DNA from 3 places in the Streptomyces sp. NPDC026673 genome. Region 2 is predicted to be linked to each of the others. Evidence: riboswitches for the same ligand, from Rfam matches in the RefSeq annotation. Region 2 holds a riboswitch; each other region holds the start of a gene.
The links. Region 2 has a riboswitch for S-adenosylmethionine ahead of AB0F62_RS15105 (glutathione S-transferase C-terminal domain-containing protein). Riboswitches for the same ligand answer to the same signal wherever they lie in the genome.
Positions count from the first base shown of each region.

Region 1: it holds a riboswitch for S-adenosylmethionine, as region 2 does, so the genes downstream of both, thrC (threonine synthase) here and AB0F62_RS15105 (glutathione S-transferase C-terminal domain-containing protein) in region 2, are expected to answer to the same signal.
Region 3: it holds a riboswitch for S-adenosylmethionine, as region 2 does, so the genes downstream of both, AB0F62_RS22475 (aminotransferase class V-fold PLP-dependent enzyme) here and AB0F62_RS15105 (glutathione S-transferase C-terminal domain-containing protein) in region 2, are expected to answer to the same signal.

Region 1 is NZ_JBEZXR010000001.1:199,586-203,621, reverse strand. Features, by position in the region: gene AB0F62_RS00975 (ubiquitin-like small modifier protein 1) at 253-531, opposite strand; gene thrC (threonine synthase) at 577-1,863, opposite strand; SAM riboswitch class I at 1,882-2,009, opposite strand; gene AB0F62_RS00965 (glucosyl-3-phosphoglycerate synthase) at 2,167-3,138, shown strand; gene AB0F62_RS00960 (trehalose-6-phosphate synthase) at 3,410-4,036, shown strand, end outside.
Region 2 is NZ_JBEZXR010000017.1:104,217-108,252, reverse strand. Features, by position in the region: gene AB0F62_RS15120 (DsbA family protein) at 1-277, opposite strand, end outside; gene AB0F62_RS15115 (Rrf2 family transcriptional regulator) at 274-711, opposite strand; gene AB0F62_RS15110 (cupin domain-containing protein) at 850-1,356, shown strand; gene AB0F62_RS15105 (glutathione S-transferase C-terminal domain-containing protein) at 1,430-2,263, opposite strand; SAM riboswitch class IV at 2,510-2,618, opposite strand; SAM riboswitch class IV at 2,784-2,892, shown strand; gene AB0F62_RS15100 (amino acid ABC transporter permease) at 3,290-4,036, shown strand, end outside.
Region 3 is NZ_JBEZXR010000033.1:33,600-37,635, reverse strand. Features, by position in the region: gene AB0F62_RS22485 (rhomboid family intramembrane serine protease) at 1-157, shown strand, start outside; gene AB0F62_RS22480 (Lrp/AsnC ligand binding domain-containing protein) at 154-435, shown strand; gene AB0F62_RS22475 (aminotransferase class V-fold PLP-dependent enzyme) at 464-1,831, opposite strand; SAM riboswitch class IV at 1,976-2,092, opposite strand; gene trpD (anthranilate phosphoribosyltransferase) at 2,211-3,275, opposite strand; gene AB0F62_RS22465 (cytochrome bc complex cytochrome b subunit) at 3,401-4,036, opposite strand, start outside.

The DNA.
Region 1 (4,036 bases), on a different contig from region 2:
GAAACGGAAGAAGAGCCTGATCGGCTGATAATCCGGGGCAACTCGGACCGGACATAAGCGGCCAACGAGACAATCACCGCGTGAATTTGGCGATAAATCGCCGACAACGCCGCTCCCGGGAAAAGGGGTTGCGCAGAGCGTTGCAGGGAGTTGCGATCCGTTCAGGGCAACTGTACAGCCCTTCAACTACCGCTCAAGCACGGAGGGGTGCCGGGAAGCCCCGGCACCCCTGCCACTCGCGGTCCGTGCGGATCAGCAGCCTCCGGCGACCGCCGGGATGATCGAGACGGACGCGCCCTCGCCCACCGCGGTCTGCAGGCCCTCGGAGAAGCGGACGTCGTCGTCGTTGACGTAGACGTTCACGAAACGGCGCAGCTTGCCCGTGTCGTCCAGGACCCGCGCGGAGATGCCGGGGTGGTTCGCCTCCAGCGAGTCGATGACCTCGGCCAGGGTGCCGCCGTCGGCCGGGACCTCGGCCCGGCCGCCGGTGTAGGTGCGGAGGATGGTCGGGATGCGGACGGTAGCGCTCATGATGCGGGGTTCACCTTCAGTCTGGGTCGGCCGGGGCGGTCGGGGTCAGCCGGCCAGGCCGGCGGCACGGAACGCGTCGAGGCTCGGGCGGATGGTGGCCGTGGGGCGGGAGGTCGGGGCGACGGCGTCCAGCGTCTTGAGGCCGTCGCCGGTGTTGAGCACGACCGTCTCACCGGCCGGGTCGAGCTGCCCGGTCTCGATCAGCTTCCGCAGCACGCCGACCGTCACGCCGCCCGCCGTCTCGGCGAAGATGCCCTCGGTCCGGGCGAGCAGCTTGATGGCGTCCACCACCTGTTCGTCGGTGACGTCCTCGACGGCGCCGCCCGTGCGCCGGGCGATGTCCAGGACGTAGGGGCCGTCGGCCGGGTTGCCGATGGCGAGCGACTTGGCGATGGTGTTCGGCTTCTGGGGGCGGACCACGTCGTGGCCGGCCTTGAAGGCGGTGGAGACCGGGGAGCAGCCCTCGGCCTGGGCGCCGTAGATCCGGTACGGCTTCTCCTCCACCAGGCCGAGCTTGATCAGTTCCTGCAGCCCCTTGTCGATCTTCGTCAGCTGCGAGCCCGAGGCGATCGGGATGACGATGTTGTCCGGCAGGCGCCAGCCCAGCTGCTCGCAGATCTCGTACGCGAGCGTCTTGGAGCCCTCGCCGTAGTACGGGCGGAGGTTGACGTTGACGAAGCCCCAGCCCTCGCCGATCGGGTCGCCGATCAGCTCGCTGCAGAAGCGGTTGACGTCGTCGTAGGTGCCCTCGATGCCGACCAGCTCGCCGCCGTACACCGCGGCCATGACGACCTTGCCCTCCTCCAGGTCGTGCGGGATGAACACGCAGGAACGGAAGCCGGCGCGGGCGGCCGCGGCGCCCACGGCGCCGGCCAGGTTGCCGGTGGAGGAGCAGGACAGGGTGGTGAGGCCGAAGGTGCGGGCTGCCTCCAGGGCGATGGCGACGACCCGGTCCTTGAAGGAGTGGGTCGGGTTGCCGGAGTCGTCCTTGATGTGCAGGCCGCCGGTGACGCCCAGCTCGCGGGCGAGGTTGTCGGCCTTGACCAGCTTGGTGAAGCCCGGGTTGAGGTTGGGCTTGGCGGCCACGTCCGCGGGGACGGGCAGCAGCGGCGCGTAGCGCCAGATGTTGTTCGGCCCGGACTCGATCCGCTTGCGGAGGGTCTCGGGATCGCCGCCCGGGAGGTCGTACGCCACTTCGAGCGGCCCGAAACAGACCTCGCAGGCGAAGAGCGGAGCCAGCGGGAAGCGCTCGCCGCACTCGCGGCAGGAGAGCGCGGACGCGGGCCCGAAGGCGGAGTCTGTGGACGCGGATGCAACGGTCTGCGCAGCCATGTCAGGCGAGGCCCTTTCTCCTCATCTTCCTCGCGGCGCATCTCGCCGCGAGACGGAATTGGCACCTTCCCCACCTGGACCTCGCGGTCGGCGGGAGGGTTGCCGGGGCTTCAACGGGCCGTTCCCTCTGCCCCTCTGGATGAGCGGTATGGCGCCGGGCGCGGGGCCCGGGCATTTGTCCGACAAGGCGCGATCACCGTGGACATACGATGGTCATGCCTCGTGTTCAAGACTGTAACCGACGACCTCGAACCTGGTCATGGCCCGTCCGTCCTGCGAGACGGGCAGAAACGGAGCAACCCGGTGCTCGACGAGGTAGCCGGCTGGCTGCAACGGCGGTCCTGGACCGCCGACCGCAGGCCGCTGCCGCAGCTGCTCGCCGCCAAGCGCGCCGCGGGTGCGCGCGGCACGGTCAGCGTCGTGCTGCCCGCCCTCGACGAGGAGGCCACGGTCGGGGAGATCGTCGCCACGATCCGCCGGGAGCTGATGAGCGAGGCCGTTCCGCTGGTCGACGAACTCGTCGTGCTGGACTCCGGATCGACCGACCGCACCGCCGAGGTCGCGGCCGCCGCCGGGGCGGTCGTCGTCCACCGGGACGACGTGCTCCCGCGGCTGCCCGCGGTGCCCGGCAAGGGCGAGGTGCTGTGGCGCTCGCTGCTGGTGACGCGCGGGGAGATCGTCTGCTTCGTCGACTCCGACCTGCGGGAGTTCGACGCGCGGTTCGTGTCGGGGATCGTCGGGCCGCTGCTCACGGATCCGGACGTGCAGTTGGTCAAGGCGATGTACGACCGCCCCCTGGAGACCGGCGGCACGCTGGTGCCGGCCGGTGGGGGGCGGGTGACGGAGCTGGTCGCGCGGCCGCTGCTCAATCTGCACTGGCCGCGGCTGGCGGGGTTCGTCCAGCCGCTGGGCGGCGAGTACGCGGCGCGGCGCTCGCTGCTGGAGCGGCTGCCGTTCCCCGTGGGATACGGGGTGGAGCTCGGGCTGCTCGTGGACGCGCTCAACACGGTGGGGCTCGACGCGCTCGCCCAGGTCGACGTGGGGGTCCGGCACCACCGGCACCAGGACGGCCAGGCGCTGGGCCGCATGGCGGCGGCGATCTACCGGACCGCGCAGATCCGCTTGGCGCGGGGTCATCTCGTACGCCCCGTCCTCACGCAGTTCGAGCGGTCCCCGGACGGCGGTTTCGAGCCGCGCGTCCACGACGTCGCGACGGAGGAACGCCCCCCGATGCGCACGGTCCCCGAATACGCCCGCCGCCGCGCGGTGGCGTAGGCCTCCGGCCCGGTAGCGGGTCGGCCGCTCGCCGGAGGCCGGTGCCCATCGCCCGGGGGTTGTGGGAAGTCGTTCCGCAAGGCGAAACGGGTTGGCACACCCTCACCACCGGCGTGCATACGCCGACGACACCCGCGGTACCGCACAGGTGCGGCGTCGTCGTGAGGTTGCGCCAGCCCTCCCCAGCTACCGCGGGGGGCACCCGGCTGGAAACCCCCGGCTGGGCTAGCTCGTACGTTTGCCGCCGGGCATGCGTGGCTAGGCTGGCCGCATGGTCGCATCGCATGCCGCGCGCGTACTGGTCGCGTCCAACCGCGGCCCCGTGTCGTACAGCCTCCGCGAGGACGGCACGCTCACCGCCCGCCGCGGCGGCGGCGGACTCGTGTCGGGGCTGAGCGCGATCGGGCCGGACGCGGACGCCGTCTGGGTCTGCGCGGCCCTCGGCGAGGGCGACCGGGCCGCCGTCCTCCGCAGCTCCGGAGGGACGGGCCGCCTCGCCACCGCGGACACCGGCGGCCAGCACGTACGGATGCTGGACATCCCGGCGGACACCTTCGCCTCGGCCTACAACGGCATCGCCAACTCGGTGCTGTGGTTCATCCACCACATGCTGTTCCAGACCCCGCTGGAGCCTGTCTTCGACGAGGACTTCCGCGAGCAGTGGGCGGCGTACACGGCCTACAACGCCGCCTTCGCCGACGCGCTCGCCGACGAGGCGGGCCAGGGCGCCGCCGTCCTGGTGCAGGACTACCACCTGGCCCTGGTGCCGCAACTGCTCCGCTCGCGCCGGCCCGACCTGCGCATCGGCCATTTCTCGCACACCCCGTGGGCGCCGCCGGACTACTTCCGCCTGCTGCCGGACGACGTCGCGGCGGAGGTGCTGAGCGGCATCCTCGGT
Region 2 (4,036 bases):
TCACCGCCACACGGCTGAGCCGCGCCGCCCGCGGCGCTCCGGTGTGCGCGCTCACCTCCTCGACGTACCGCGCGTACCAGGCGGTCTCCGCGGCCGGGTCGGGCGGCGGGTCGTCGTCGAGGTCGAACAGGACGCAGTGGACGCGGCGCCAGCGCACCCGGACGGTGAGAGCCGCCCGCAGCGCGCGGAAGACGGGCTCCGACCCCCACGCCCAGGGGCACAGCGGATCGGTGTACTCCACCACCTCCACCTCCGGCGGGGGAGGTTGCGCCGTCACGCGGCTCCCATCCGGTCCTCGGGCCGTTCCCCCGCTCCCGCCGGGAGCAGCGAGGGGAGCGTCACCGCGCCCAGGACCGCCGCCGCACTCTCCTCGACCCGACGCCACACATCCGGCAGCCCCGCCGCGGGGCCCGGGTAGCCGAGACCGGCCAGCGACTCGCCCCGCAGGGTGATCAACTCACCGTCGACGGCGCGCACCACGTCCAGAAGGGTGATCTCCCCGGCGGGCCGGCCGAGCCAGTAACCGCCCTCGCAGCCGCGCTGGCTGCGCACCAGTCCGGCCTTCCGCAGCTCGCCCACGACGGACTTCAGGAACCGGAACGGGATCTGCTGCGCCGAGGCGATGGCCTCGCAGGTCAGAGGGCGGGCGGGCTCACGGGCGAGCTCCAGCAGAGCCCGCGCGGCGTAGTCCGCCTTCGCGGAGATATGCATGCGCCCATCATGCCCGACCCGGCTCCGGCGGCCAGGGCCCGAGCCGGTTCGCGGCTCCTGTTGCGGGAGTATTGCCGCAGGTGAAGGGCAATGGACACTTCTTGACATCCTTTTCGGGGCCGCCCTAGCGTCCCGGCCATGAGCGAGCCCCTGACGAATCCCGGTGAAGGCTTCCACCCCCATCTCCACGACACCCCCGGGCGCGGCGCGGCGCCCCTGCGGACCCGGCTGCACCACGTCCGCGCGGACGCCCTGGACGGCGACACGGCGCAGACCGGCGGCATGCGCAGGTTCGCCGCCGTCAGCGGGAGGACGGTGGGTTCGGAGAAGCTGTGGATGGGCCAGACGCACGTGGCCCCCGCGACGTCGTCCTCCGACCACCACCACGGGGAGTCCGAGACCGCCATCTACGTGGTGAGCGGGCACCCCGAGTTCGTCTTCCTGGACGACTCCGGCGACGAGCCCGAGGAGGTCCGCCTGCGCACCTCGCCCGGCGACTACATCTTCGTCCCCCCGTTCGTACCGCACCGGGAGGAGAACCCGGACCCCGCGGAGGAGGCCGTGGTCGTCATCGCCCGCAGCACCCAGGAGGCGATCGTGGTCAACCTCCCCGGGCTGTACGCCCTTCCGGCCGAGGAGGCCTGAGAACCCGGGCACGCGGGCACCCGACGCCGTTCCTCCCCCGCCGCGCACCGCGGGGGAGGAACGGCGTCGTGCGTCAGGCGGTCGACGCGACCCCGGCGGCCGGGTGGTGCGCGTGGAAGGCCGGGTGCCCGGCCAGACGGCGCACATAGGCGGGGAGATGGCCGTAGCGGGAGAGCGGACCGCTCCCGAGGTGGGTCAGGGCCACCCACAGATCGACGTCGGCCGCCGTCAACTGCCCGCCCAACACGTGGGGTTCCCGAACCAGTCGGCGGTCCAGCAGACCGAGCGAGGCGTGCAGCGTCCCCAGGGCCCTCTCGCGGCCGGCCGACCCGGGGGCCGCTTCCGCGGCCTGTTCGGCGGCCCGTGTGACGCCCTCGTCCACCGTGTGCCGGATCGCCTCGATCTCGGTCAGGAGCGCCGGGGGGTACAGGACGGGCACGGGACCGCGGACCTGGCCGCCGAGGTTGCCCGCGAGGTCGCGGAGGATGTCCGGGGTGTGGTTGCTGACGACCCGTCCGGTCCACCGGTCGCACAGCGCGGGGACGGTGAGCGGTCCGTCGTAGCGGTGCCATGTGGCCTCGTACGCCCCGCGCAGCGGCGCGAGCGCGGTGCGCCCGGCGTCCGAGGGCTCGTCGGCGGGCGTCGCCGGAACGAGGGTCGTGACGACCGAGTCCCGCAGTCCGAGCAGGTCGAGGGTGATGGCGACCCGCTGCGAGAGCGGGCACCCGGCCGACAGGAACAGTTCGTAGCGGCGCGGCGCGGGGTAGAAGCCGCCGGCCAGGTCGACGCCGATGCGGCTGCGGAAGCGGTCGGGACGGGCCGTGCGCGGCAGCACCGTACAGGAGGCGCTGAAGTCGTGGTCACGGAGCGGTGCCGTGCGGGCGTCGTGCGGGATCGTCTCGGGCATGCCCTCTCCAAGGCGTGGTGGGGCCACCGGTCGCCCCGCGGGCACCGATGGCAGGACGGCTCAAAGCCCTGTGTCCGGTGTGCACCCGGCCCCTTGGCCGGCGGTGTGCCGGTACGCGCCAGGGTCAGCGGGCCGCGCCGAAGGAGCCGCAGACGCGCAGGAAGTCGATGTGCCGGCGACGGGTGAGGAGAAGGGCTTGTGCCCTGGGCATGTCCGCCTCCCCGGCTCGGGGGCCCGCGAGACGCGGGACCGCGCTTGCCCCGCCGCTTCGGCGGGACCAGGTCGTCACCCGGGGCACCCCACCGCGATGTGGGGGTTGCCGGTCAGCGGGCCGGGGCCGATGACCCGCCTGGGCCGCGGGGCGGCGTGGCGGGCGCTGACCATCGTGACCGTTCCCCACAGTGTCGAGTCGTCAAACCCCGTGCGTCAAGGCGGCGTTGCTGTCTCACCGGACCGCTCACCATGTGAGACACCGGCGTTGACATTCCCTCCGGGCCGTGCCTAACTTACGCCGCAGATCGGTCATGAGCGTCGGTGAACAACCCCTGGAGCGCCGCCGGCGGCCTCCGTGCCGCGGCAGGGTGTGCCAGGTGACGACCGGACCGGACGATGTTCGGTGAACGCGAGGCCCCGCGGGGCGGAACGGTGACGGTGACGACGATGCACGCAACCCCGGGGACGGCCGCGCAGCGGTCCCGTGGCCGCGTCTCGGCGTACCCGCGGCGCCTCTTCGCCCGGCGCCACGTCCACAGCGCCCTCTGTCGCGCGTGTACCGCGCCCCGTCGCGCACTCTGTCAAGGCTGACGGCTTTCTGAACCCCGGTGCCCGCCGCTGAGGCGGCGACGCGTCCTTCCGCCCGGACCCGCTTCGTCCGCCTTGTCGCTTTCCGATTTCTCGCCTTCTCGCCTTCTCGCTCTCTCGCCTTTTCGCCGTCCCGACCCGTCGCTCCGCCCGCCGAACGCCCGTGCTCCGGCGGGGCCGCCGCCGTCCGCGCGGCCGGGTCGTGCCGAACCGCTGGAGTCACCCGTGACCGAACCTCCCGGCACCGCCGTGTCCGCCCGCTCGGCGCCGCCCCCTTCCGCGGCGCCGGCCGGCCCCTCGCTCCCCGCACCCCGACCGCCCACCGCGCGGTGGGTGGTGCCGCTGCGGCGGCCCGGACGCTGGATCGCCACGGCGATCGTGCTGGTGCTCGTCGCCCAGATCGGGCACGGCCTGGCGACCAACCCCTTCTACCAGTGGGACCGCTTCGCGTACTGGTTCGTCCGTCCGGTGATCCTCGACGGGCTGCTCATCACGCTGGAGGTGACGGCGTACAGCGCGGTGCTCGGCCTCCTCGGCGGGATCGCGCTCGCGCTGGCCAGGCTCTCCGGCAGCCCCGTGCTGCGCGCCGTCAGCTGGACGTACACCTGGCTGTTCCGCTCGGTGCCGCTCATCGTCGTGCTGCTGTTCCTCTACAACTTCAGCGCGCTCTACCGGACGTTGAGCCTGGGCGTGCCCTTCGGTCCGGCTTTCCTGACCTTCGACGAGTCCAGACTCGCCACCGACCTGGTCGTGGCCGTCGTCGGTCTCAGCCTCAACGAGGCCGCCTACGCCTCGGAGGTGGTGCGGGCCGGAATCCTCTCGGTCGACCAGGGCCAGCACGAGGCGGCCGCGGCGCTCGGCCTGCCGAAGCGCTACCAGTTCGCACGGATCGTGTTCCCCCAGGCGCTGCGGTCCGTCGTCCCCAACTACGTCAACCAGCTGATCGGCCTGATCAAGGGGACCTCGCTGGTC
Region 3 (4,036 bases), on a different contig from region 2:
GCTCGCCGGCGAGGTCCACCAGACCGGTCCGGGCGTGGCCTACCTCGCGCACATCACCGGCTTCGTCTTCGGCTTCCTGTGCACATGGGTGTGCTACCGGGCAGCGCCTAAGCTTGAGCCCGCAGCCAGGGCGAGCCAAGGAGACCTACAGCCGTGATCACCGCGATCGTGCTCATCAAGACCAGCGTCGACCGTATCCCCGAGATCGCGGAGTCCATCGCCGCGCTCGACAGCGTCAGCGAGGTCTACTCCGTCACGGGCACGTACGACCTGGTCGCCATGGTGCGGGTGGCCCGGCACGACGAACTGGCGGACGTCATCCCGGGCCGGATCAGCAAGATCCCCGGCGTCGAGGCCACGGACACGCACGTCGCGTTCCGCACCTACTCCCAGCACGACCTCGAGACGGCCTTCGCCATCGGCCTCGACGCGTGACGCGACGCCGGCTCCGGGGCCGGCGCGGTCAGGCCTGGTCCCGGTCCGGCACGCAGCGACCGTCCTCGGTGCGGTAGCGCCACTTGGCGCCGTCGGCCACGAGCTCCCGCACCGCGCCGACGAAGCGCTCCACGTGCTCATCGGGGGTGCCGGCGCCGAAGGAGACGCGGATGGCGTTGAGCGACCTCTCGCCGAGGGCGGTGTCGGGGGCACCGCACTCGCCCGGCTCCTGCGGGGCGCCGCCGAGCAGGGTGCGCACCAGGGGGTGGGCGCAGAAGAGACCGTCGCGGACGCCGATCCCGTACTCGGCCGAGAGCGCGGCGGCGAAGTGGGAGCTGTTCCACCCCTCCACGACGAAGGAGATGACGCCGACCCGGGGGGCGTCGTCGCCGAAGAGCGAGAGCACCTTCACCTCGGGCACCTCGGCGAGTCCGGCCCGCACCCGGGCCACCAGTGCCTGCTCGCGCTCGACCAGTTGGTCGAACCCGGCCGCCGCCAGCGCGCGGCAGGCGGAGGCGATCGCGTACGCGCCGATGACGTTGGGCGAGCCGGCCTCGTGCCGGGCGGCCGTGGTGTGCCAGTCGACGTCCACCCCGCCGTCCTCGCGCCGCGCCACCCGCCGCGAGGCGCCGCCACCGGCCAGATAGGGCTCGGCCGCGAGCAGCCAGTCGGACCGGCCGGCGAGCACACCGGAGCCGAAGGGCGCGTACAGCTTGTGGCCGGAGAAGGCCACCCAGTCCACGTCGAGTTCCGCGATGTCCACCGGGTGGTGCGGGGCGAGCTGTGCCGCGTCCAGCACGATGCGGGCGCCGCGGGCGTGGGCGGCCGCGGCCAGTTCCCGCACGGGCCAGAGCTCACCGGTCACATTGGACGCACCGGTCACACAGACGAGTGCCGTTCCGCGCGGCTCCCGGGCGTCCAGCGCCCGCTCCAGCGTCGCCACCGCCTCACCCGGGGTGCGGGGAGCGCTCAGGTACGTCACTTCGGCGTCGCGCCACGGAAGCAGGGACGCGTGGTGCTCGGTCTCGAAGACGAAGACGCTCGTCCCGTCCGGCACGGCGGCGGCCAGCAGATTGAGCGAGTCGGTGGTCGAGCGGGTGAAGATCACCTGGTCGCCGGTGCGGCAGCCGAGGAACTCGGCGACCGTGGCCCGGCTCTGCTCGAACAGGTCCGTCGACAGCTGCGAGAGGTATCCCGCCCCCCGGTGCACACTGCCGTAGTACGGCGCGTACGCGGCCACGTCGTCCCAGACCCGCTGCAGCGCGGGCGCGCTGGCCGCGTAGTCCAGGGCGGCGTAGCCGACCTCGCCGCCCGTCACCAGGGGGACGAGGACGTCGCGCCCCAGGACGGGCAGCGGGGTGGCGACGGTCGTGGGGACGGCAGGGCGCAGCGACATGGCGAAGTCTCCTGTGAGCAGGCAGAAGTGAAGGGACGTCAGCCGATTTCGGCGATGACGGAACAGCCCTCCGGCACGACGGGCCGAGGGTGGGGAGGGGCCTTGGGGCCCTAGCGCATTCGCTTGCTCACGGAAGAACTCCTCTGACCGCGCTTGCCGCAGACCTCGCTGCCTGCGGCCTGGTCATCACCCGGGGCACCCCGCCACGGAAGGAGGGTTGCCGGACAGCGGGCCGGGGCCGTTTCGCTGTCACTCGTGACCTGCGCAGCATCATGCCACACGGCCGGAGCGCCGCAAGCCGGAGTCCGCATCCCGGACGGGCGGACAGCGCGAAGGGCCGGGGCGACCGCCCCGGCCCTTCGCCACTCCTGCCCGCGCGCTACGCCTGCGTCGCCGCGGCCCACCTCTCGAGCGTCTTCGCCGCCGCGCCCGAGTCGATCGACTCGGCCGCCCGGGCGATCCCGGCCGCGATCCGGTCGGTCAGCGAACCCTCTCCGCCCTCCAGCGCCACGAGCGCGGCCGCCGAGTTCAGCAGCACGGCGTCACGGACGGGGCCGGTCTCCCCGGCCAGCATGCGCCGGGCGACATCGGCGTTGTAGGCCGCGTCCGCACCCCGCAACGACTCGATCGGCACCAGGTCCATGCCGACGTCGCGCGGGTCGAAGGACACCTGCTCGACCTTCCCGTCCCGGACGACCCATACCTGCGAGGTGGCCGTCACGGTGAGCTCGTCCAGCCCGTCGTCGCCCCGGAACACCAGGGCCGAGGACCCGCGACGGGCCAGCACGCCGGCGATCAGCCCGGCCATCCGGGTGTCGAAGCAGCCGACGGCGGAGGCACCGACGCGCGCCGGGTTGGTCAGCGGGCCCAGGATGTTGAACGAGGTGGGGATGCCCAGGTCGCGGCGGGCGGGGGCGGCGAACCGCATCGCCGGGTGGAACTTGGCCGCGAAGCAGAAGGTGATCCCGGTTTCCTCGGCGACCTTCGCCACCCGGTCGGCGGGCAGGTCCAGGTTGATGCCGAGCTTCTCCAGGACGTCGGAGGCGCCGCTGGCGCTGCTGGCCGCGCGGTTGCCGTGCTTGACGACCTTGGCGCCGGTGCCGGCGATGACGATGGCGGACATCGTCGAGATGTTCACCGTCTTGGCCCGGTCGCCGCCGGTGCCGACGATGTCCACCGCGGGGCCGGGGATGTGCAGCGGCTCCGCGTGCGCGTACATCGCCTCGACGAGCCCGGTGACCTCCTCGACGGTCTCCCCCTTGGCCCGCAGGGCCACCATGAAGCCGGCAACCTGGGCGTCCGAGGCCTCGCCGCTCATGATCCGGTTCATCGCCCACGCCGCCTCGGCGGCGCTCAGGTCCTTGCCGCTCAGCAGCGCACCCAGGACGTCGGGCCAGGAGCCGCCCGCCATTGATACGCCTCCGGCGGGGTTCGCAACGCTCATGGTCCACTCCATGGGGTCTGGTGTACGGGGAGAACCTTCGGCACCAGCCTATCGGCGCCGGGGAACGGGAAAGGGCCCCGTCCATCGGATGGACGGGACCCTGCCCGGTGGCACAGCTTCAGTGATCAGTGGTGACCGTGGCCGCTCGTGATCTCCTCGTACTCCTCGGTCGTGGCCTTGGGGATCTGCGTCCCCTCGCCGTAGTAGCCGCGCGACAGCTTCGCGCGCAGCTTGGCCGTCCGGCCGACCTTCTTCTCCACGCCGTTCTCGTCGACCTCGGGGCCGATCTCGAGCGGCTGGGGCTGCTCGTGCTGGGTGAGCTTGAACAGCGCACCCTGCTCCAGCGGCTCGTGGATCTCGATGAACTCACCGTGCGGGAGCCGCTTGATGATGCCGGTCTCGCGACCGTGCAGCACCTTTTCGCGGTCGCGCCGCTGCAGACCCAGGCAGATCCGCTTGGTGATGAAGAAGACCAGCACCGGCAGGACGAAGACCCCGATCCGGACCACCCAGGTGATCGCGTTGATCGATAGATGGAAGCGGGTGGCGAAGAGGTCGTTGCCACCGCCGACGAGCAGGATCAGGTAGAGGCTGATCCAGGCGGTGCCGATGCCCGTACGGACGGGCTTGTTGCGCGGCCGGTCGAGCAGGTGGTGCTCGCGCTTGTCACCGGTGACCCACGACTCCAGGAAGGGGTAGACGCCCATGAAGCCCAGGACCAGCGGGAAGATCACCAGCGGGATGAACACGCCCAGGACGAG